One region of the Kangiella profundi genome, then DNA from elsewhere that is predicted to be linked to it. Evidence: riboswitches for the same ligand, from Rfam matches in the RefSeq annotation. Region 1 holds a riboswitch; the other holds the start of a gene.

What was found. A riboswitch is a leader RNA that binds a small molecule or an ion and turns the genes downstream of it on or off. The one in region 1 is predicted to bind thiamine pyrophosphate.
Region 2: another riboswitch for thiamine pyrophosphate. It lies ahead of thiC (phosphomethylpyrimidine synthase ThiC); the one in region 1 lies ahead of CW740_RS05530 (TonB-dependent receptor).

What each region holds. Positions count from the first base shown of each region.
Region 1 covers NZ_CP025120.1:1,164,799-1,176,373, forward strand. The annotation lists gene CW740_RS05480 (ion transporter) at 1-465, shown strand, start outside; gene CW740_RS05485 (YeaC family protein) at 566-910, shown strand; gene CW740_RS05490 (bifunctional lysine ketoglutarate reductase /saccharopine dehydrogenase family protein) at 991-2,250, shown strand; gene ansA (asparaginase) at 2,661-3,680, opposite strand; gene CW740_RS05505 (hypothetical protein) at 4,164-4,553, shown strand; gene CW740_RS05510 (hypothetical protein) at 4,696-5,283, shown strand; gene CW740_RS05515 (alpha/beta hydrolase family protein) at 5,405-6,175, shown strand; gene CW740_RS05520 (hypothetical protein) at 6,236-6,643, shown strand; gene CW740_RS05525 (hypothetical protein) at 6,732-7,109, shown strand; TPP riboswitch at 7,346-7,475, shown strand; gene CW740_RS05530 (TonB-dependent receptor) at 7,625-9,817, shown strand; gene CW740_RS05535 (hypothetical protein) at 9,837-10,088, shown strand; gene pnuC (nicotinamide riboside transporter PnuC) at 10,126-10,737, shown strand; gene CW740_RS05545 (phosphotransferase) at 10,715-11,551, shown strand.
Region 2 covers NZ_CP025120.1:68,872-80,446, forward strand. The annotation lists gene CW740_RS00350 (tetratricopeptide repeat-containing diguanylate cyclase) at 344-2,311, shown strand; gene CW740_RS00355 (2OG-Fe(II) oxygenase) at 2,335-2,991, opposite strand; gene CW740_RS00360 (cysteine synthase A) at 3,138-4,190, shown strand; gene CW740_RS00365 (ACT domain-containing protein) at 4,193-4,579, shown strand; gene CW740_RS00370 (DUF4870 domain-containing protein) at 5,048-5,512, shown strand; TPP riboswitch at 5,733-5,861, shown strand; gene thiC (phosphomethylpyrimidine synthase ThiC) at 5,956-7,815, shown strand; gene thiO (glycine oxidase ThiO) at 7,836-8,891, shown strand; gene thiS (sulfur carrier protein ThiS) at 8,875-9,072, shown strand; gene CW740_RS00390 (thiazole synthase) at 9,532-10,305, shown strand; gene thiE (thiamine phosphate synthase) at 10,302-11,575, shown strand, end outside.

The DNA of each region.
Region 1 (11,575 bases):
TTAATTTCGGTTCTTCCTGAGCTGCGTCTGATAGTCACCACTCTGATTAAAACCATCCCTTCCATGTTCCATGTGGTGGTGCTGATGCTAGTTCTTTTCTATATCTATGCTGTCGCTGGATTTAATCTGTTCCATGAGACGAACCCGCAATTCTGGGGTGATCTGGGCACATCCATGTTGACCCTGTTCCGAATCGTGACTCTCGAGGGCTGGACTCAGGTCATGTACCTTGATTTAGCTAATCACACCTGGGCCTGGATGTTCTATGTCAGCTTCATCGTCATTGGCACCTTCATTATCATTAACCTGTTTATTGCCCTGGTGCTTAACAACCTTGATGAAGTTAAAGAGCAGAAGAAGGCCATGGAACGCAGCCAAAAGACGGAAGCTCATATTTTGAACAATATAGTGCTCATACGTAAGCAGCTGCAGGAAATCGAAAAGGAAATGCACGAAAAACAATAGCTTAGTGTTGATACTTTTTGATACTGGCAACTCATAACAAAATCGAGGATAATTGCGCCCAATTTTGTTTCGGACAACATTTGTTGTGGAGACTTTTGTCGTGTCAATTGATTACAGCCAACTGGTAGATTCATTAACGCCTGACATCATAGAGCGTTTTACTGAAGCCGTCGAAACAGGCAAGTGGCCTGATGGCAGTGCCGTTTCAGAAGCACAACGCGAAAACTGCATGCAGGCGATTATGCTCTACAATGCACGCCATAACGCCAGTGATGAGCCTTTTACCATTTCAGCCACAGGCGAAATCCAGACCGGTAAAAAGATGCGTAGTGATTTTGAAGGGCTATCTTCGAATGACCGACTGCGCCAGCAGGGTCATACGATTGATTTGAAAACAATCGACTCCAAAACCATCACCGATAACACTGATAAAACTGACGATTAGTTTGGACATTCACCTGGGTTAGGCAGTCTTACTCCGTCGTCAGTATATACATTTCAAAATTTCAGCAAAATAGGGTAGTTATGCTAAAAACGATTATTCGAAAAGAACATAAGAATAAGTGGGAGAAACGAGCCCCTTTAACGCCAAAAGCAGTGAAGACACTGACCGAAAAAGGCCTCTCCATTGAATTAGAACCCTGCGATATCCGCATCTTTCCAGACCAAGAATACCAAGCCGCCGGCGCTATTTATCCTTCAACCCCAGATCAGGCAGAATTTGTTTTAGGCATCAAAGAGCCTCCAGTTGACTCGATCAAACATGGACAAGTCCACCTAGCGTTCTCGCACACCATCAAAGGCCAGGAATACAACATGCCTTTGTTACAGAAGTTTTTGGATGAAGAAGCAACGCTTTTAGATTATGAACCCATCGTTGATCCGGCCACTGGTCAAAGAACCATTGCTTTTGGTCGTTATGCTGGTATTGCTGGCGCAGTAGATAGCTTCTCAATTCTTGGTGAGAAGTTGGCTCAAAAAGGACTATCGACTCCTTTGTCCGAACTAAAAATGACTTACAACTATGGAACCGTTGAAAACTTGAAGCAAACGCTTGAAGGCTTTGATTTATCACAGGGCGAACCAATACGTGCGCTAGTCGTGGGTACAGGTAAAGTAGGTAAAGGTTCGATTGAAGTCTGCGAATGGTTAGGCTTGCCAAAAGTCAGCGCCAAAGACTTCTTAGCGGGCAACTTACCGCAAGGCAGCTTCTATGCTGTACTTAGTAGCCGCCATATCAATCGTCGTAAAGACGGTGGTGATTTCAGCATGACTGAATTTGTAGAAAAGGGCATTGAGCTCTACGAAAGCACCTTCGATAAAGTGCTTGGCAAATTCAACATTCTGCTGCAAACCCCATACTGGGAAGAGATGTATCCTAAGCACCTGACCAAAGAACGTATGCAGCAACACAAAGCCCAGTTGCCATTAGTGATCGGCGACATCAGCTGCGACATCAACGGTAGTCTAGAATGTACCACCAAAGCTTCCGACATCGACAACCCAGCATTCACTTATAATGTTGATACAGACGAAAGCCAGGACGGTATCAGCTGGGAAGGCGTCACCGTCATGTCCATCGACAACTTGCCCTGCGAGTTGCCTATCGATGCTTCAAACGACTTCTCCAAAGCGTTAACCACCTACGCACCACAGATCATGACAATGGATTTGAGCAAACCTTTTGCTGAGTGCGGCTTGCCAAAAGACCTCGCCGATGCCGTCATCGTCTATAAAGGTCAGTTAACGCCGAACTACGAATACTTGAAAGAGTATTTGTCCTAATCCGTAAAAGTTTGGGTAGGGGCGGGCCAATGTGCCCGCCCTTAATGTATCGGTCTTAATCTCAGGTAACTGCTTACACTTCCGACTTGCTCCAATTCCCCCTTTGATTGAGCTGAGTAGTAGACAAGGCATAGCAATTCAAAACAGGACGTTTTGAATAGTAAAATTCGGGCCAAGGATGGAACGTATTTTACGGTGCGTTAAGTGGCTTGGTGGATACGAAGGGAGTTGAGCAAAGCGAAACCTCAATCACGGGGTGTCGTTTCTTTTGGTCCCTTTTCTTTGGACAAGCAAAGAAAAGGGTCTCGCCGAGTGGCGAAAACTTTAGCCATGGACTGAGTAATCGTTTGCAAAGTACTCTAGCGTTGCGGGCAGGCACACAGGCCTGCCCCTACCAAAAACGATTCCAATCACTCAGGAACCGTCAATTCACCCCGTAAATTGGTCATCATCTTCTCGCGAATACTCTGCCTATCCATGCCGCGGCTAAACAAATAATACAACTTTGCCAGCGCTGCTTCGGTGGTCATGTCATAGCCTGAAATCACCCCCGCATCCATCAACAGATTGCCGGTCTCATAAGTCGCCATATTAACGCTGCCTTTCAAACACTGGGTGCAGTTAACAATGACCTGGCCACTGGCGCAGGCTTCGCGAATCGCTTCCATCAATGCTTCGTTCTTAATCGGCGCATTGCCAGAACCATAAGACTGCAACACAACTCCATCCAATGGCTGACTTAAAAAGCCTTTAACCAGATCCGCTGAAATTCCCGGGAAGAGAGTGAGGATGGCAATCTTAGGTGAGCTGAATTTCTGGACATTCAATTCCGTCCGATGCTGCTTAAACACCAAATGTTCGCGAACCTTGATGGTGCTTCCGATGCTGGCTAATGGCGGCATATTCGGTGAGGTAAAAGCTGCGAAGCCATCCGCATCCGTTTTGCTGCAACGGTTGCCGCGATGCAAATGATCGTGGAAGAACAAGCAGACTTCCGGAATAGGGTGGTTGGCCGCCAGATACACCGCATTAATCAGATTATCGCGCGCATCGGTACGCAGCTGCGTCAATGGGATCTGCGACCCAGTCAGAATCACCGGCTTCTGCAAACCTTCCAACATAAACGACAAAGCCGACGCCGTGTACGCCATGGTATCGGTACCATGCAACACCACAAAACCATCATAATCGTCGTAATTGTCCTGAATATCCTGCGCAATCAGATACCAATCCTCAGGCGTCATATTCGCCGAGTCAATCGGCTCCGCGTAATCACGAATCGTAATCTCCGGCATATCCGGATGCTTAAACTCATGAAAGCTCGCCAGAGTATTCTCCAGAAAACCCTCCTGTGGCACAAAACCCTTATCACTCGGCTTCATGCCAATCGTACCGCCTGTGTAAGCGATATAGACTTTTTTCTTTTTCATCGGTTGCTCGGACATTAAGACTCGATAGTTTCGAATATTCAACAAGTTGGCAGAAGTATAACTTTTATTAGGGGGAGAAAGAAGCCGTGTTGAAGTTCCCTTTATATTTCTTAAAACCCCAAATTTATCACCACAATTGAATTGTAAAGCTTTCTGACATTTTTGTTGCGTTATTAGAAAAGTTTATTAATATGGCTTTTTAATTTATTGCTAAAAAACATATTCAATGAGCTACAAAATAACAATAAGTATGAAGAACAATATAAGTGGAGTACTTCATTACGAAAGTTCTTTATTGGACTTGACGTTACCAGTGGAGCACTCGGGGGATTATTCAGTGGGTTTTCTTGTGTTTATTGATGAGTTAAATAAAAACGATAATCTCGTAGTAAAATCACGAGTCTTAAGAGATTTACAGCAGTGGTCGAAAGTAACAGATCAAAAGTTAATTTGGTGAAATAGATTATTCATTGGGTGAGCTTGATGGATATTGAAGATCTTAAAAATATGAACTATGTATATGATAAAATTAAAGGGAGGTACTACGTGGACAATCCGCTGAAATCACTTGAACTCAAAACATGGCCTGATGTCATGTTAGCAATTAGCTCTGTACCTTTTCTTATTTCTTTTGGTGCCATGTTCGTGGATTCAACAAAGGCTTTTGCTGTGCCTATTACAATTTTAATTGCTGGAATACTCTGTTTTGGAATTGGAGCGAAACTAGCATATTACAGGTATCGAGACTCTAATATCGAAGGTAATATAAATGCATGGTTTGCTGGTTGGCGGCATTCTTTCCTAGCAGATTTTTTTGCATTTATAGGCTTTTTACTCATTTTCTTAGGAATTATAAAGCTTTATGGTATTTAACAAAAGATTGCTGAATTTGCAGCTCACGAGTTTACTAGCTATCACACAACTGTGCGTTAAAGATACAGTAAAATAATGGTGTAAGGGTAGGTTAGGTGTACAAGGCGTACTCTGGTTTGATTTATTTGTAATGGAACATGTTATGTCTAATTATCTGACTAAATTAAAGCAAATTGTATTCTACGGCTGTTTAACATTATTCTTTTGCTCGTATTCATACGGAGGGAAATACGCCGATATAGTTGGTGCGTACCTTGCTAATAAAGGTGTATGTAAAACATCGTATTTTATGGGGAAGCATGAGCAAGATAGGTTATTGGAAGGGGTTTGCATCCCAATAAAATCTGTTTTAGATGAAAGCAAAAAAGAACTTATCCCTCTTGCAATTATAGAGTTAAAGAGCCCAAATCAATTAAAGTTTTATGAAAGTATCGAAAAAAAGAAAAGAGATAACACTGAAGCTTTCCATGTAGAAGTCGATAGCTTTAATGACAATATCTTTAAACTAGTCGATGGATCAATTTTGGAGAAAGATGACCACAAATATGTAGGATATATTAGTTACCATGAGAAAGGAATATTTTACAAAGATGGATCCAAGTGGAAGCTTTGTGTAAATAATAAAACATTTAAAGTGAAACTATTAAAAAACAATAAGTATCACTACAGCAGAGATGAAATTAGCGATATTTCTATTTATGAAATCGAGAAGCTTGAAGAGTGTTCATGACTATATTTAATTTTGAATTTTGAATTAATTGGTAGTTATAGAAATAATGGGGTCAGAGTAAATTAATTATATAAGAAGAACACTCTGATATTAAGAAGCACCATATAGCAAGGAGAAAGGAATGAAATATATATTATTTCTTGGACTAGGTTTTTTATTATCTTCATGCGCAATAATGGACTATACAAAAGAAGAGCTTACGGGTTGTGACCATCATTCAAAGTGGTGCGATCAGATTCGTGCCACGGCTACAGAAACCTACCTTTACGCTCAAATGTCGGCCAATACTTACAATGATGCCTATCAATTTAAATTGCCTACCAACTATGAGCTAGTCACCAAAAAAGACAATGATGATATTGGGTTTGCCTATTCGATTTATGAAAATACTCGAAATGATCTAACCATTATTGTCTTTCGAGGAACAGAGGGCGCTAATTTCAAGGACTGGTGGTATGGCAACTTGTGGGGTAGCCAGAATGATCGAGGCCTGGAATTGTTTGATACGATTCGACAAGAAAAGGGGAGTGACGAAACCATTATTGTCACTGGCCATTCGTTAGGAGGCGGTATTGCTCTAGAGATTTCACTCAAACGCGAAAACGTTGAAGCTTATGTATTCAATACCTCACCGAGGTTCAGTGCGAATGGTTACAGCATTGAGAATAAGCGTGTGTCAGTAGTGGAGCACGGCGAGATCCTCAAAGCACTTCGAGCACCTTCTCGTGAAGCTTCTCAGACCTATACATCCATCGGCTGCTCAAGCGGTGGCCCCGTTGCACAGCATGAGCAAGCAAAACTGGCAGAGTGTTTAACTCAAATCGCAGCGACAGAGTCTAATGAAGCAAGGCGTTCTTTAGCTCAAAATAATATTGAATACATATACGAATAGTTTGTTTTTTAAAGAGTGCCGTAATACATTAGCTGGGGCTTTTATTGTTTGGGTCATTCCATGAAAATAATTTCTACATTGTTAGCTGCATTAATTCTATCTGCTTGCGCAAATCATTCAGGTACTCATTCGGGAGAATCAACAGAAGAATGGCTCCAGCAGCAGTATTCATTGGGTATTATTTATAAAGAGCAACCAAACCATGGTTTGGAAGTTTTGTTAATATCCCAGCACTCCGAAACCTTTCGTTCAGGTCTAAAATCCGGTTGGGTTTTAGTTAGTATGGATGGTGTTTCTTTGGCTCAAGATGGTGGGGCGCTACTCAGCGAAAGGCTTCAGGATTCGAGTAAACCTCATAACATCATGTTTGAAGTCGATACTGGCGAACAAATCATTCAAATGGAGTTAATGCGAGAGAGGTTTGGATTTAAACATAACGTTAAAGGTAGCTTTATTGAAGTTCATTAAAGATTGGTAAGCCAAACAGAAGTAGGGCATCCATGGGGATGACCCTAAGCCACGACGCATACTAAGACACCTATCAAAAAGGATTAAAATGAATCTTAATAAAGTAATAATGTTATCTATATTTCTGTTCACCGTTTCTTCTTGTAGTACTATTCCTGAATTTGAACGTGGAGATGTACCTGAAGAGTATGTCAGTATTATTCTTGATGAAATCGATTTGACTGACTCATCTTGCTCCCCCAATATTACCAAGTTAATAGAGTGCACAGATAACCGTTACGGTGTGCCACAAGATTATTATTGCGTATTAGCTCTTCAAGGTCATGATACATTAGAATCTAGCAGGGATTTTATTTATTCAGTAGGGGTTCGAGATAATGAGGCAGGTGTTTTTGGAAAGCTATTAAGCATAAATATATCCGGAGAAGTTGAGCTAATAACTGTAGTAAGTGGATGCCCTTATTGAATTAGCGGTTGCTTAAAGTTTTAGACTCACACAAACCTCAACAAAAATGGTACGTCGCGACGCAGATCCTGAATTACCTAAAGGTATTCCCTTCGGTCACAGTTTAGGCAGGCAATTCTCTAAGAATTACCAGTGAATTCCCCACATCCTTGTGGGTCAGATGACAACCTTTTAAGTCCTGCAATAACCAACTATCTTTACATTCGCTGTTTGTTTTTAAGACGTGTATAATGACACCCATTCCCGAGGGGTGGCTTTTAGCCTGAGATGAGGCTCGATGCAGTTGCAGTTTTGATTGCTTGAGCGCCAGACCCTTAGAACCTGATCCGGGTTATGCCGGCGTAGGGACAGGGAGTTCAGAAAATGTGCTTTTTGGGATTCTGGCTTTTCCTTTCTAGATTTCAAGCCATTCATTGACAGGGATTCAGTCAAGTTAGCTTAACTGCTTCAATTTTCTGTCTTTTCTGTTGTTACTCTGCATACCCCAACAATATTGTGCTATGTGGAGTTGTCCTTTGAAACACGCTATTCGTTCTTTTAAACCTTTAATCTTGGCCAGTCTGTTGGCGATGTCGCTTGGTGCTGTTGCTGAAGAGCAGAGTGATGATGACATTGAGACTCTGGTGATTAATGCAGAGCATTTGACTGAGAGTCCCTTGACCTTGCCTTCGAGCGTAACTGTGATCGATAGCGAAACGGCGCGTCGGAACAATGCTCATCATGTGTCTGATATTTTCAATTTAGCGCCAAACGTTAATTTCGCAACGGGTGCGTCTCGTGGTCGCTTTATTCAGATCCGTGGCGTCGGCGAGCGCAGTGAGTTTGTTGAGCCGGTGAATTATTCGGTGGGTGTGATTGTTGATGGCATTGATATGACGGGTATCGCTGGCGGTGCCTTGATGCTTGATACGCAACAGGTTGAGATCCTACGCGGGCCACAGGGGACGATTTATGGTGCTAATGCATTGGCAGGCCTTGTGAATATGGTATCTGCTGAGCCTGAGGAAGACTTGCTCAAAGTTTCCGGTTCTTTTGAGTCTTACAATGGTCGCAGCGCTTCTTTGATAAGCAGTGATCAGCTGTCGGATGCCTGGGGTTACCGTTTCGCGGTGGGGCAGTATCGTAGCGACGGTTTTACCGATAACATTTTCCTCGGTCGTGATGATACCCAGAATATCGATGAATCGAGCATGAAGGCTCGTTTGGTTTACCAACCCAGTGACGACTTTTCTTTGACCTCAAATCTGATTCTGGTCGATGTGGACAATGGTTATGACGCTTTTAGTCTTGATAACACACGCCAGACTTACTCTGATGAGCCAGGGCACGATCGCCAGGAAACCATAGGCGCTTCCTTTATTGCTGAATGGGCCTGGGACACGACCAAACTGCAAAGCACCTTGTCATTTGCTGATAGCGAGCTAGATTATGCTTACGACGAAGACTGGAGTCATACTGGAATTTGTGAAGACACGCCGTGTGATAGCGATGACTGGGGCTTTGATTGGTGGTATTCGTCATTTGATCGCTTCTTAAGAGATAACCGTAATCTGAGTCTGGATGTGAAACTGATTGGTGGGCAGGGCAGCACTGACACCTTGTCTAATCAATCTTCGTCGAATCAGTGGGTGGTTGGTGCATATTTTCGCGATCAGTCGGTTGACCTGTTACGTCAATATACTTTCAACCCTGTCGATTTCAGAAATCAGTACGATACGCGTAATGCCGCGCTTTATGGACAGTTGGACATTCCATTGATTAATGATTGGACCTTGGCAACCGGTGCACGTTTCGAACGCCAGTCGGCTGATTATATTGATAACCAGCCATTTGCGGATGATCGTTCTGAGACCTTCTGGGGTGGTAAGGTTTCGCTTGAGTATCAGGCCAGCGAACAGGCTATGCTTTATGCCTTGTTATCGCGTGGGTATAAAGCAGGAGGCTTTAATACTGCACAGGAATTACCGGAGTCACAGCGTGAATATGACTCAGAATACATGCTCAATCATGAACTAGGGGTTAAAGGTTTGTGGCCTGATGCTGGATTAACGTTGCAGGCGTCTGTGTTCTATCAAAACCGTGATGATATCCAGTCCAAACAATCTTATGTCACCTCGCAGGCTGATGGGCGAACGTTACAGGAAGGCGGCGAGTGTCCTTGTAATTTTACCGATTACAATATCAACGCTGGTGGTGCAAAAAGCTATGGTGCTGAAGTTGAGTGGAATTGGCGTTCATCAGATTGGGCGCGTTTGTACGGTTCTGTAGGGATTCTTAAAACTAAGTTTGAAGATTTGCAGAGTTTTACTCATGTATTAGCGGATTTAACTGCTAATCCACCTGTGCCTTATGATTTAACGGGTCGCGAATTGGCTCATTCACCAGAGCTGCAATGGATTGCTGGTGCTGATTTCTATTTCAATGAATATTGGAGTTTGAATCTGCAAACTGAATTTAAGGATGAGTTTTACCTGTCTGATCGTCATCAGGTTAAAGCGGAGGACTATCAGTTGTGGCACCTGGCGTTGACTTATGAGGATGCTAATTGGCTTGTTGAACTCTATGGCCGTAACCTGACGGATGAAACTGTCGTTAATCGAGGTTTTGGTAGCTTCGGCAATGATCCGCGAAAGTTTTATGAAACCGAACCTTATTTTCAGTATGGTACACCAAGAATTGTTGGTGTTCGCGCTGCCTATAACTTTTAAATATTGAGGGATTGGTGAAATGAAGATTTCAGTTGAATTAAGCTTGTATCCTCTTGATGATCAATTCCTGCCGATTATTCAGGATATTGTTGAACGTCTGATGGGGGATAAGCGTGTTGAGGCTATCGTTAATACCATGAGCACGCAGCTTTTTGGTGACTTTGAATCTGTGATGGCAGTGGTTAATGAAACCGTAGAATACTCATTCAAAACTTATGGCAAGCAGGTGTTTGTAGCCAAGTTTTTGAACAGCGATGTTAAGCCCGATTAGTAGACCCAGTTAACAGAGAAAAGAATAGTAAAACTGTATGAGTAGCTTCTTTGAAACCTTTGGCCAGCAAGTAGCGGCTACTTCAAACTGGGAGTGGCTGGCGGTTGCCTTGGCTATTGCATATATTCTATTAGCGATTAAAGAAAATATCTGGTGCTGGGTTGCTGCTTTTTTTAGTACGGCGATTTACACGGCATTATTCTATGACGTGAATTTGTTCATGGAGTCACTGCTTAACGTTTATTATTTGTTGATGGCCGTTTACGGCTTCTATCAATGGCGCTTTACCGGTAAACGAGGGAACGACAAGTCCATTAGTCGTTGGTCATTGAAAGTGCATTTGGCTTGGATAGCTGGGCTATCTATAGTCGTCTTGATTAGTGGTTATTTGCTGGATAATTACACGACCCAGGATTTTGCCTATGTTGATTCATTCACAACCTGGTTTGCAGTGTTTACTACTTATCTATTAGCGCAGAAGGTGCTGGAAAACTGGTTGTACTGGGTTGTGATCGACTTTGTGTCAGTGTTTTTATATTGGGAAAAAGGTTTGCTGATAACTGCAATCTTGTTTATAGCTTATACAGTCATGGCCATTGTCGGCTGGCTGGAGTGGAAGAAGCATTATGCCCAACAGAAAACCGCCTGAGTGGTGGCAATACTCAAATAGCTGCTGGCAGCAATTGGTTGAGTTATTAAACAAACTGCAGCCGGATACTGTTGCTCAATGTGCAAACCAAGCTAATTGGCAATTATTGCGTCAGGGCGATACCAATTCTAATTTTAAATTAAGTCTTACTTTCCAAGATTACTTTGTTCAATTGGTCGATCAGACAAAAGTTGAGCAGCTACCAGGCGGTTTTTATCGTTCTCAGACAAGACTGGTTAGCGAGAATCCAGCGCTTTCAAAGTGGCTTCCAAAGTGTTTGCTGGATAATGAAGAAATCCGTGTTTCGGTCTGGCTATATGCGAGCCCGACAGTGAGCCAGCATTTTAACAACCCCGATTTGATAGTTGATTTAAGTAGTTTATTGAGTGAGTTGCATCATTCTGAATTATCGTTGCCAGAGCTTGATATGAAAATGCATCTTGCGAAATATTATGAAATTGCAAGAGCTAATAAAACCGCCGATCCTTTCCGCTCAGAAGTGTTGTATGAACAAGGGCAGAAGTTAGTCGATTCTTTCGAGGCATCCCATTGTTGTCATAATGACATCTCGCCTGGCAACTTGCTGTCTGGACACCAGCTTTTTTTGGTTGACTGGGAGTATGCTGCTTTAAGCGATCCATTGTTTGAACTGGCGGGAATTATCTGCAACTTTGAGCTTTCCGATCGCCAGGAGCAGGAGCTAGTCGAAGAGTATCATAGGCAGTCGCAGATGATGGTGGATTTGGAAAAGCTAGAAGCGATGAAAGCCTTGTACAGAATTATCACTGAGCTTTGGTATATTGGTAATGCTTGATCAAAAAAGGTACTCCAAGGAGTA
Region 2 (11,575 bases), 1.1 Mb from region 1:
GCAAGTCAAAACTGACAAAAAATGTCAGTTCTTAAGTCATATTTAACTTGCACTGGTCACAAAGCTACATTTCTCCATCAAAAGTATTTATTTTGAAACAATTTATAACTTGTTGATTTTTAAAATATTAAATTGTGTGTGATGTTTGGAGATTGTCAAAATCCCAGGCACTGTAAAAAATACTGACAGTGTGACCTATTTCTCATTCTTATTCTTTGCTAAAGTAAAAGAAGGTCAGACATGAGGAAATCCTATGGCTCGTCGGTATCGATTAACTCAGACGGCTGTCTCGATTGTAGATTGTGAAAGGAACTCCATGCGCCGAGAGAGGCAACCTTCCCCAATGAATTTTTCATGCTTCCCTTTGTGGGCAGGCATCCTATTGTATTTGTTCAGCACCGCAATTGCTTATGCTAGTCATCACCCTGTAAATATTAAAGGGACTTTTGATGATCAACTTGAGAATCAAAATGCTGAAAGAAAAGATGAAAAGTTCAAAGAACTCACACCTGAACAACAGGCTTTTGATGATTTCGTATATAAACTGGAGTCAGGTGAAATAGAGCTCAATAGCCAGCAAGACTTTGATCGTGAACTAAAAAAGATGGCGGCTTTGGTTCCTGCGGATGATGAAGATCGCCGATTAACCTATGTTTATTACCAATGCATTTTAAGTCGTATGTTTGATCCTAGAGCAGGAATAAACCTGGCAAGGGATATGATCAGCAAGGCGAAAACAAAGGGTGATCGTTTAGAGGAGGGTGTTCTCTACATGTGCCTGGTCAATTACCAATCACGTGCAGGGGAAGTGTCCGAAGCATTGCAAACTACCGAAAAAGCACTCGATATTGGCGAAGAGCTAAACGATAAGCTCTTGATAGCTGACGCACATGTAAGTCGTTGCTCGATGCGTTCTTTGATAGGTGAAAATGATTTTGCCTTACAGGACTGTGTTAAAGCCGAAAAAATATATCGCGAAGAGGGGCTACTGGAAGGTTCGGAAGGTTTAATCTTTGATATTGGCATCATCTACCGTCGCTTGGGCTTCCTGGAGCGAGCAGAAAAATATTTGAATCGTGCCCAGCAAATTGCTGAAAGGGACAATTTACGATTTGGTCAGTTGCAGGTTTATCTACAACAAGGTTTCCTCGAAGAGCAGCGCAACAACCTTGATAAGGCCATAGCAAAATATCAGGCGGCTATGAAAGTTGCCAGAGACGATGACATCCAGAGTGAAATGGTGCCGATTAGGATAGCCCTTGCTGGTGGCTATAATTTGCGCGGCGAATATAGTAAGGCAATTCGCGAACTGGAATTGGCAAGTGAAGCCAGAGAAAAGCTGGGCAACATAAATTATGACGGCATGGCAGCCATGCAGTACGGTATAGCCTTAAGTAATATTGAGCAACCGCAACAAGCGGAAGAGTTTTTCCTCGAAGCAGAAAGGCAAATGCTCAGAGATAATAATCGCCGTTATCTGGCTTTGCTGTATGAGGCTTGGGCAGAGAGTTACAAAAAAGCCGGAAATGAACAACAGGCATTGGATAAGTATCAGAAGTTTATGGTGCTCCAGAAAGAGCTAGATCGTCAACGCTCTGATCAACAAACTCAGGTACTGCGCTTCGAGTATGATAGTGAAAAAACTGAACTGGAAAATGAGCAGCTACAGAAAGAGCAGAAACTCAAAGATGAGCAATTAGAATCTCTTCAAAAGGCACGTCAATGGCAAATTCTAGCAATAATTTTGGGTGGCTTGTTAACTTTGCTATTGATCTGGTTTTCTTTGAGACAGGTAGCAAACTCACGTAAATTTAAACAACTGGCTTATACCGACAGCTTAACTGGCCTGGCCAATCGTCGCCAGATAGAGCGAGCATTGAAAAAGTCTATGGAAGAAGCCAACCTGAACCGGAAGCCATTGAGCATACTGATGTATGACATTGACCACTTCAAAGTGATCAATGATAAACATGGTCACTCAATAGGTGATGTGGTTCTGACAAACCTTTCCAACTTTAGTAAAGAGCTGTTACGTGATAATGACGTACTGGGAAGAACGGGTGGGGAGGAATTCCTGGCGATTTTACCTAACGCCAATATTGATCAGGCCATTCAGGTGGCAAAAAGGTTGCAGCGAGAAGTGGATCTTAAGCAGTACACAAATATCGAAAGTGATCTTAATGCCACTATTAGTGTGGGCGTAACGGAATTTAAACCTGGCGAGAACATGGACCAGTTGCTGCATCGCGTGGATGAAGCACTTTACCAGGCCAAGGAAAATGGTCGTAATCGCGTTGAATATGTTATTTAAATTATTCCGATAAACTGCAGGGGTTAAATCACTAACCCCTCATTGATTCGATACCAACCGGTGAGACTAAATCGAGACTTATTGGCTGGTAGCACTTCATGCGGAAACACTTCACTTAAAAACACAACCAAAGTACCAAACTCAGGTATCACTGTTTCTATTGGGGTTTTCTCGCGTTTACGATAAATCAGCAGCTCTCCGCCATCTTCTGGGTTCCATTGAGGGTTGAGATACAACACTGTGGTTAAACGACGGTTAGTACTGCCTCGAAAAGCATCCAGGTGACGTTTATAGAAAGCGCCCTCGGGATAGTGTGCGAACATACATTCGTAATCAAACAGCCCAAGAAAAAGATAGCGATTCAAACGCAGACGCAGCTCTTCTATCCAGGCAAAATATTGGCTGGCAAAAGGCTGATCTGGCTCTAACCATTGGATTTGGTCAGTGCGTACAAATTCATTGGTATGAAAATCTTGTTCACGTCCAATCCCAGCAAGATCGAATTGATGAGGGTTACTATCAATAAGACCGGTGAACAGATGGTTAAGAGTATCAAGCGGTAAAGCGTTTTTCAGAACAATATAACCTTGATCGGTAATCGCATCGCAGATACGCCCAAAGACATCTTCATCAAAATAACCAGTAGAGCTGGAAGAAACGGTTTTTAAAACTGGGTTCAATGCAGTAAAACCTCATGGAATCTATGCGCGCTTTATACTCCAAAAAAACTGTTTTGTGAACAAAAATCGTACAGAGGGTGTGGTCGCAATTATGGACAAGGTGAATTAGACTGAATGGTATCGATAAGTAGTTTGAGAGTATTCCTATGAGCTATAAGCAAAATGTTGCTGAATTAATTGGAAATACCGATTTATTGCGAATTCCTTCCCTGTCAGTATTAACTGGCTGTGAAATATTAGTTAAATGTGAATTTCAGAATCCCGGCGGATCCATTAAGGATAGAGCTGCCCTGCAAATGGTAAAGGATGCCATCGAATCGGGAGAGCTAAAACAGGGAATGACTATTGTCGAAGGCACAGCTGGTAATACAGGAATTGGCTTAGCAGTAGTGGCAAAGGCTTTGGGCTACAAGATGCTGACGGTGATGCCAAAAGGGCAAACGCCGGAAAAAGAAAAAATGATTGCGCTGCATGGTTCAGAGCTAATGTTAGTCGACCCCTGTCCTTTCGCAAACCCTAATCATTTCTATCATACCGCCCGTCGGTTAGCAGAGGAGAATAACCATTACTGGTGGGCCAACCAGTTTGAAAATACCAGTAATGCAAAAGCTCATTATAAACACACCGGTCCTGAAATCTGGCAACAAACAGAAGGTAAGATAGATGCATTGGTGTCAGTGTCAGGTACAGGGGGAACCATTGGTGGAACATCCTGTTACCTGAAAGAACAGAAACCTGACGTTCAAATCTGGTCTGTGGATCCAGACGGATCAGGTATCTACCACTATCTGAAAACGGGTGAATACAAGGCGCAAGGGAGTTCATTTACTGAAGGAATTGGCATCATGCGAACGGTAGCCAATTTTGCTCAGGCAAAAATTGATAAAGGAATAACATTGCCGGATCAAGATCTGGTGACAGTATCGCGAGCTGTTAGAAACAATGATGGTCTGGTGCTGGGGAGTAGTTCAGCACTTAATCTGGCAGGTGCTCTATTTGCTGCGGCAAAAAGCGGTCCCGGCAAAACCATTGTAACTTTTGCCTGTGATGCAGGTGAGCGCTCATACTCTAAATTATGGAATCCCGAGTTCCTAACAGAAAAAGGGATACGCGATGATCTGGAAACAATCGAGCAGATGCTTGAACGATACCGGGCAATGGATGAAGATGTCATCGTTAATGTAACAAGGAGAGGTTAAACATGGAGCAAAAGCCACGTCTAAAATTACTCGATGCGCAATTTGACGTACATAAACTGTCCTCAGTGATGCAATTGGAGGATCTACAGGGAAATTGGTTTTTATCATCGACGGATGAAGAGTTATCCCTGGTTTGTGAAAGCTTGAACCGAGAACTGATAAAAGACTCGGTACAAAAGAGTGAGCTGAACTGGCGGTCCATCAAAGTTGAAGGGCCGCTCGATTTTAGCATGTCAGGAGTTATTGCAGGCCTTAGCAATGAATTGGCTAAGGCTGATATCCCAATCTTTGTCGTATCAACCTTTGATACCGATTATCTTTTAGTGAAAGAACGCAACTTAGCAGAAGCATTGGTGGTTCTTAAGAAAGCAGGCTATGTGTTTGTTTAAATTGATAAAATAGGAAAGGTCTGTACTATTTTGGCTTGCATTGCAAATCGGTAGGCAAAATGGAATAAGTTCGAAAATAGAAGTAATTATCATCAATTGACATAATATTAGGGACATTTGGCGCCAATTTAAGCGAATTTATACCTTTATTCCATTTTGTCGGCAAAAGAGAAAAAAAAATTAAATTAAAAAAATTAAATACCCTTTAATATCAACAGGTTAAATTTAAAAAAAAGGTATTCAAAGCATTCTGTTCAAAAAAAGGATGAATGCACATCACAAGCACCTTAAAAAATAATCATAAATTTCAATAAGTTAATTCAATAGCAAAAATAAATTGAAAGCACCGATTTATCGTTAATTCCTATCACTCAAAGTAACATTTTGAAATATCACTCTTTGCTAGTCTGTAAATGAGCAGCGAATAAGGTCGTTGCCACACTTAGATTTCAGATGAGGAAAATAGTGATGAACCACGAAGATGATAAAAAACCTGAAGGCACAGGCGACAGCAAGCCAGAACATGGCGGTGAAGGTAAAGAACGGGTCTATGAAGGCGAAGCTGAGGTACTGGGTACTGAAGAGATTCGCGGTGAAGAGAAAACCTGGTCGATGTTTGCCCACTTAGCCGCATTTGTTGCCATGGTACCTCTGGTGCCGGTCATCGGTATGGTGCTTGGACCATTGGTTGTATGGTTACTGAAGAAAGATGAAATGCCACTGGTAGCGGAAAACGGTAAGCGTGCATTGAATTTTAATATTACCATGTTTATTGCTTACTGTGCGGCGTTGATTCTGTGCATTATCTTAATCGGTATCCCAATTCTATTTGGACTAATCATTTTCCACTTTATCGTGACAATTCTGGCAGCGATCAAGGCTAGCGAAGGTGGTGTATATGAATATCCCTTCTCAATGAAACTGATTCAGTAATCGGTTAGTAAATGAAATTTTAAATTCTAATAATAAAAAATGACTCTCCACAGGGGGCGCTGTCGAATCAAAAACTTCGCCCCATTCTCCCCAGCGGCAACTTAGGTGCCGCTTTTTTTTATGTCTGAATAAAAGGACTGAGAAAAAATCTATGAACAAGTTTGTAAGCAAGTTTGTGAGATAGGGGCTAGGAATTTGTGACTTAGCATGTGTATAATTCGAGCAACTCTCGGGGTGCGCCTGAAGTTGTTGCCATGCAGCAACAAGATGTCAGGAGCTGAGATGCATGAGCAAACCCGTATAACCTGATCCGACTCGCATCGGCGTAGGGAAGAGTAATGCACAACCTATCTATTGATCTAATGTAGATCCGTTCTCATTACTTTTTTGCGCCGTGCAGTCACAAGCTGGAGAATACTGTGACCAAAAGCGTGACAAAAGGCGTGATAAAGAACGCGACCAAAAATAATTCTGTCGATCTTAAAACAAATCTCATCACTCGAGACCCACTGCCAAACTCAGAGAAAATTTATGTATCTGGTGTCGTGCACAAAGATATTCGTGTGCCTATGCGTGAGATTAACCTGACCAATGGTGAAACGGTTACTGTCTATGACACCTCTGGGCCATATACCGATCCGGCAATTAAAATTGATGTGCGCAAAGGATTACAGCAGGTTCGTAAGCAATGGGTAGTTGATCGAGGTGATGTTGAAGAATATGAAGGACGTCAAGTAAAGCCTATTGATAATGGTTACCAGGATGGTGACAAGGCTTTCGCTACTCATAATCCAGAACTTCAGCGAAAGCCACTGCGTGCTAAGACTGGCAAAAATGTGACTCAACTGCATTATGCACGTCAGGGAATTATCACTCCCGAGATGGAGTATGTAGCGATTCGCGAGAATCAGAAACGTGAAGCTTTGATAAAAGAAGCCAGCGACAGTGAAAGAGAAACTCGTCTTAAAGGCCATTCTTTTGGCGCAAACACTCCTGAATTTATTACCCCTGAATTTGTACGCGATGAGATTGCTGCCGGGCGTGCCATTATACCTGCCAATATCAATCATACTGAATTGGAACCCATGATCATTGGGCGAAATTTTCTGGTTAAAGTTAACGCCAATATCGGGAATTCGGCAGTTAGTTCGGGTATCGAGGAAGAGGTTGAAAAGCTGGTATGGGCAACTCGCTGGGGTGGCGATACGGTCATGGATTTATCGACCGGCAAAAATATTCACGCTACGCGCGATTATGTTTTAAGAAACTCGCCGGTGCCGATTGGTACCGTGCCCATTTATCAGGCATTGGAAAAAGTAGGCGGGATTGCAGAAGACCTGACCTGGGAAGTATTTCGCGATACCTTGATAGAACAGGCTGAGCAGGGTGTTGACTATTTCACCATCCATGCTGGCGTACTGTTACGTTACGTGCCGCTAACGGCAGAACGGGTTACGGGCATTGTGTCACGTGGTGGTTCAATTATGGCCAAATGGTGCATTGCTCATCACAAGGAGAATTTCCTTTATTCCCATTTCGAAGAAATCTGCGAAATCATGAAGGCCTATGACGTTAGCTTCTCTTTGGGTGATGGTTTGCGCCCGGGGTCATTAGCAGATGCCAATGATGCAGCACAATTTGGTGAACTGGAAACTTTAGGTGAGCTAACCAAAATTGCATGGAAACATGATGTGCAGGTCATGATTGAGGGACCGGGTCATGTGCCAATGCATATGATCAAAGAAAATATGGATAAACAACTTAAGGAATGTCACGAAGCGCCTTTTTATACTCTGGGCCCATTAACGACCGACATTGCCCCTGGCTATGACCATATTACTTCGGGAATTGGTGCAGCCATGATTGGCTGGTTTGGATGTGCCATGCTGTGTTATGTCACGCCAAAGGAACATTTAGGCCTGCCAAACAGAGATGATGTCAAAACCGGAATCATTACCTATAAATTAGCAGCTCATGCAGCGGATGTTGCTAAAGGACATCCTGGTGCGCGTTACCGAGATGATCAATTATCCAAAGCGCGTTTTGAGTTCCGTTGGGAAGATCAGTTTAACCTGGGACTAGATCCAGATACGGCACGTGAATTTCATGATGAAACCTTACCGAAAGATTCTGCCAAAGTGGCACACTTCTGTTCGATGTGCGGGCCAAAATTCTGCTCCATGAAAATTTCTCAGGACGTACGTGATTATTCAGCAGAGCAGAAGAAAATTGAGCAAGGCATGGCTGAGAAATCAGAGCAATTTAAGCAGCAGGGCGCAGAGATTTACGTTGAAGTGAAATAGCAGAAGCAAATGGTGAGCCTATGAAAGTCGGAATTGTTGGGGCAGGAATAGCAGGTCGATTACTAGCCTGGGAAATGGTCAAAAAAGGGTTTGATGTTACGCTGTTTGATAAGAACGCAATAGACAGCGAAGCGGCCTGCTCCTTTGCAGCTGCGGGAATATTGTCACCAATAGCTGAGCTAGAAATGGCTGAGCCAACGATTTATGAATTAGGGAATCGATCACTCCAGTTATATCCTGATCTGATTCATGAATTAGACTCTGAAGTATTCTATCGGCATCAGGGTTCATTAGTCACAGCGCATGGTTCAGATAAAGTTGAGTTAGATCGATATTATCGGTTACTTGAGACGAAACTTAAAAGCTGTGGTGAGCAAGTAAAAAAAATAAAAGTTGCAGATAAAGCACCTGAGTTGGCCCACCTGGGAGAAGGGTTATGGTTGGCGGATGAAGGACAATTAGACACCACTGCTATGTTAACAGCTTTGCAAAAGCAACTGCTAAAACACGGTGTTTCTTGGATAGAGCATACGGAAGTGAAAAGCATAGAGCCTGGCAAGGTTACAACAAAGAATAACACCTATGAATATGACTGGATCTTTGACTGTCGCGGATTAGGCGCAAAAGAAACCATACCCCTGCGGGCAGTAAGGGGAGAGCTTTTATGGTTGCATGCACCGGATGTAAGTATTAAATACCTAACCCGTTTAATGCACCCACGATATCGTATCTATCTGGTACCTCGTCCTAATAATATTTATTTAATTGGGGCAACCGAGATTGAGAGTGAAGATCGAAGTCCAGTATCCGTCAGATCGACCTTAGAATTGTTATCAGCGGCTTACAGTTTGCATAAATCCTTCGGTGAAGCACGAATTATTAAACAGGTCGTAAACTGTCGACCGGCATTACCGGATAATCTACCTATGGTAGAGTTGAGCAACAGAATAGGAACAATAAATGGTCTCTATCGGCATGGCATTTTATTAGCGCCTGCGGTCGTAGAACAGATGATGGATAAATTTGAACAAGCATTAACCGAAAATGATGAGGTTAAACATGCAGTTAATTGTTAATGATGAAGCTTTAGAATTAGACAAACCCATGAGTGTTGCAGAGTTCATCCAATGGTTTAAGCAAGAAGGAAATTTTGCGATCGCTGTAAATATGGAGTTTGTGCCACGCTCCTTATATGGCGAGACCTTGTTGAGAGAGGGGGATCGGGTTGAGATTGTTTTGCCGATGCAAGGCGGATAAAACAAAAAAATCGTCACAATTACTTTGTTATAAAACAGTATCCTGCAAGGTCATTTACTAAAGTAAACTCCCTCTGGGACACTGTTTTTTGCCGCGTACTTGTTTAGCTTTTTTGTTTTATCAGGTAAATGGAATTTATGAAGTTATAAGCTCAAGCGTGCAGGATTGCTCCAAAAACCCCTTTTGATTGAGCTGAGTAGTAGCCAAGACATAGCAATTCAAAACAGGACGTTTTGAATAGTAAAATTCGGGCCAGGGATGGAACGTATTTTACGGTGCGTTAAGTGGCTTGGCGGATACGAAGGAAGTTGAACGAAGTGAAACCTCAATCACGGGGTGGTCTTCTTTTGGTTACTTTTCTTGACCACGCAAGAAAAGTAACTCGCTGAGTAGCGAAACAAAACTTATTAGTCGCTGATATGGTAAGAAAATGGAACGAAAAACTAATATGAGAATTAAATGCTAAAAATCGGTAATAAAAAAATAAACAGCAGATTATTTGTCGGCACGGCGTTATACCCGTCGCCACAAATAATGCTGGATGCCATTAAGGCTACTGAAGCAGATGTGGTGACTGTATCGGTCAGACGACAAGGTTTGGGTGGGGAAACTTTCTGGAGGCAGTTACAACAATTAGATTGTCATTGGCTGCCCAATACAGCCGGATGCCACTCTGCGAAGGAAGCTATCACGACCGCTGAAATGGCACGTGAAATTTTTCAAACCAACTGGATTAAGCTTGAAGTAATTGGTGATGAATACAATCTTCAACCGGATCCGTTTCAGTTGCTCGAAGCCACTAAAGAATTAGTTAAACGTGGTTTTGAGGTATTTCCTTATTGCACGGATGATTTGGTTTTATGCCAACGCTTATTGGATGCAGGGTGTAATATTTTAATGCCGTGGGGAGCGCCGATTGGAACGGGCCGAGGACTTAGTGACCCTTATGCTCTGCAAACTTTGCGCAAGAGACTTCCGAATGTTCCGATGGTAATTGATGCAGGCTTGGGTCTGCCTTCGCATGCTACTCAGGCGATGGAAATGGGTTTTGATGCAGTATTATTAAATACAGCTATTGCTCAAGCTGATAATCCTGTATTGATGGCAGAAGCATTTAAAGATGCAGTGTCTGCAGGGCGCAAGGCTTATCAGGCAGGTGCTATGCCTCAGCGCGATCTGGCTCAACCAAGTACGCCCGTTTTAGGCACACCTTTCTGGCAACAGGAATCATGAGTAGGCAAACTAAACCGATGGTTTGGAGTCTTGCCGGACTGGATAATTCTGGTTTGGCTGGTCAACTTGCCGATGTCAAAACCATTCAGGCATTAGGAGCTCACGCTTGCAGTGTTACCACAGCGATAACTGCGCAAAATAGCCAGCGGGTAGTAGCGATCAACCCTTCAACAACAGAGCAGTTAGAATCACAACTCGAAGCACTACGCGAGTTAGGTGAGCCAAATGCTATTAAGGTGGGTCTTTTGCCCAGCATAAACTGTCTTGAGTTATTAATAGATTTCCTTGAACAAGCAGAAAAGTCCATTCCATTAGTATTCGATCCAGTCATAGAAACATCGTCGGGTACACAGCTAATGCCGGACGAAGTCATCGAACAATTATACAAGTTACTACCGCTCGTTACTGTCATCACTCCGAATATTGATGAGTTGGCAAGGTTAACCGGACAGGACACCAAGTCGATAGAAGATATTGAAAGTCAGGCAAAAACACTAATCGATTGGGGTGTGGGTTCGGTATTGGTGAAGGGTGGGCATTGGCCATCTGAGCGGGCTTCGGATTTTTTCATAAACAGAAATAATAAGTTTTGGCTGCACAGTGATAGAAAAGAAACGGATAATTCGCGTGGAACCGGGTGTGTATTATCGTCAGCCATAGCGACATCTTTAGCCTTGAATTATTCCATCGAAGATGCGGTGGTGATTGGCAAAATGGCCTTGAACCAAGGATTAAGGCATAGCTACCCTGTTAGGGAGCAAAAGGGACCCTTATCGGTTAAGTCATGGCCTATTGATGAGCAGGACATGCCACAACTCACCAAGCAGTATTCATTAAGTGAATACTACTTTCCTTCATTAGAAAAGCAGATATTGGGTTTATATCCAGTAGTGGATAGTGCCGAATGGTTGGAGCGGTTATTGCCCTTGGGTATTACGACCATACAGTTGCGAGTGAAGGACCTAAAGGGTGACTCATTAGAGAGTGAAATTCAAAAGGCAGTAGCTATCTCTAGACAATACAATGCCAGGTTATTTATCAATGACCATTGGCAGCTGGCAATTAAGTATCAAGCCTATGGCGTACACTTGGGGCAGGAAGATCTGGATGATGCGGACCTCGCAGCAATCAGTCAGGCAGGATTGTACTTAGGAGTCAGCACCCACTGCTTTTACGAGGTGGCACGTGCTCACGCGATAAAACCAAGCTATCTGGCTTGTGGCCCCGTGTACCACACCGACAGTAAGCAAATGCCCTGGATTCCACATGG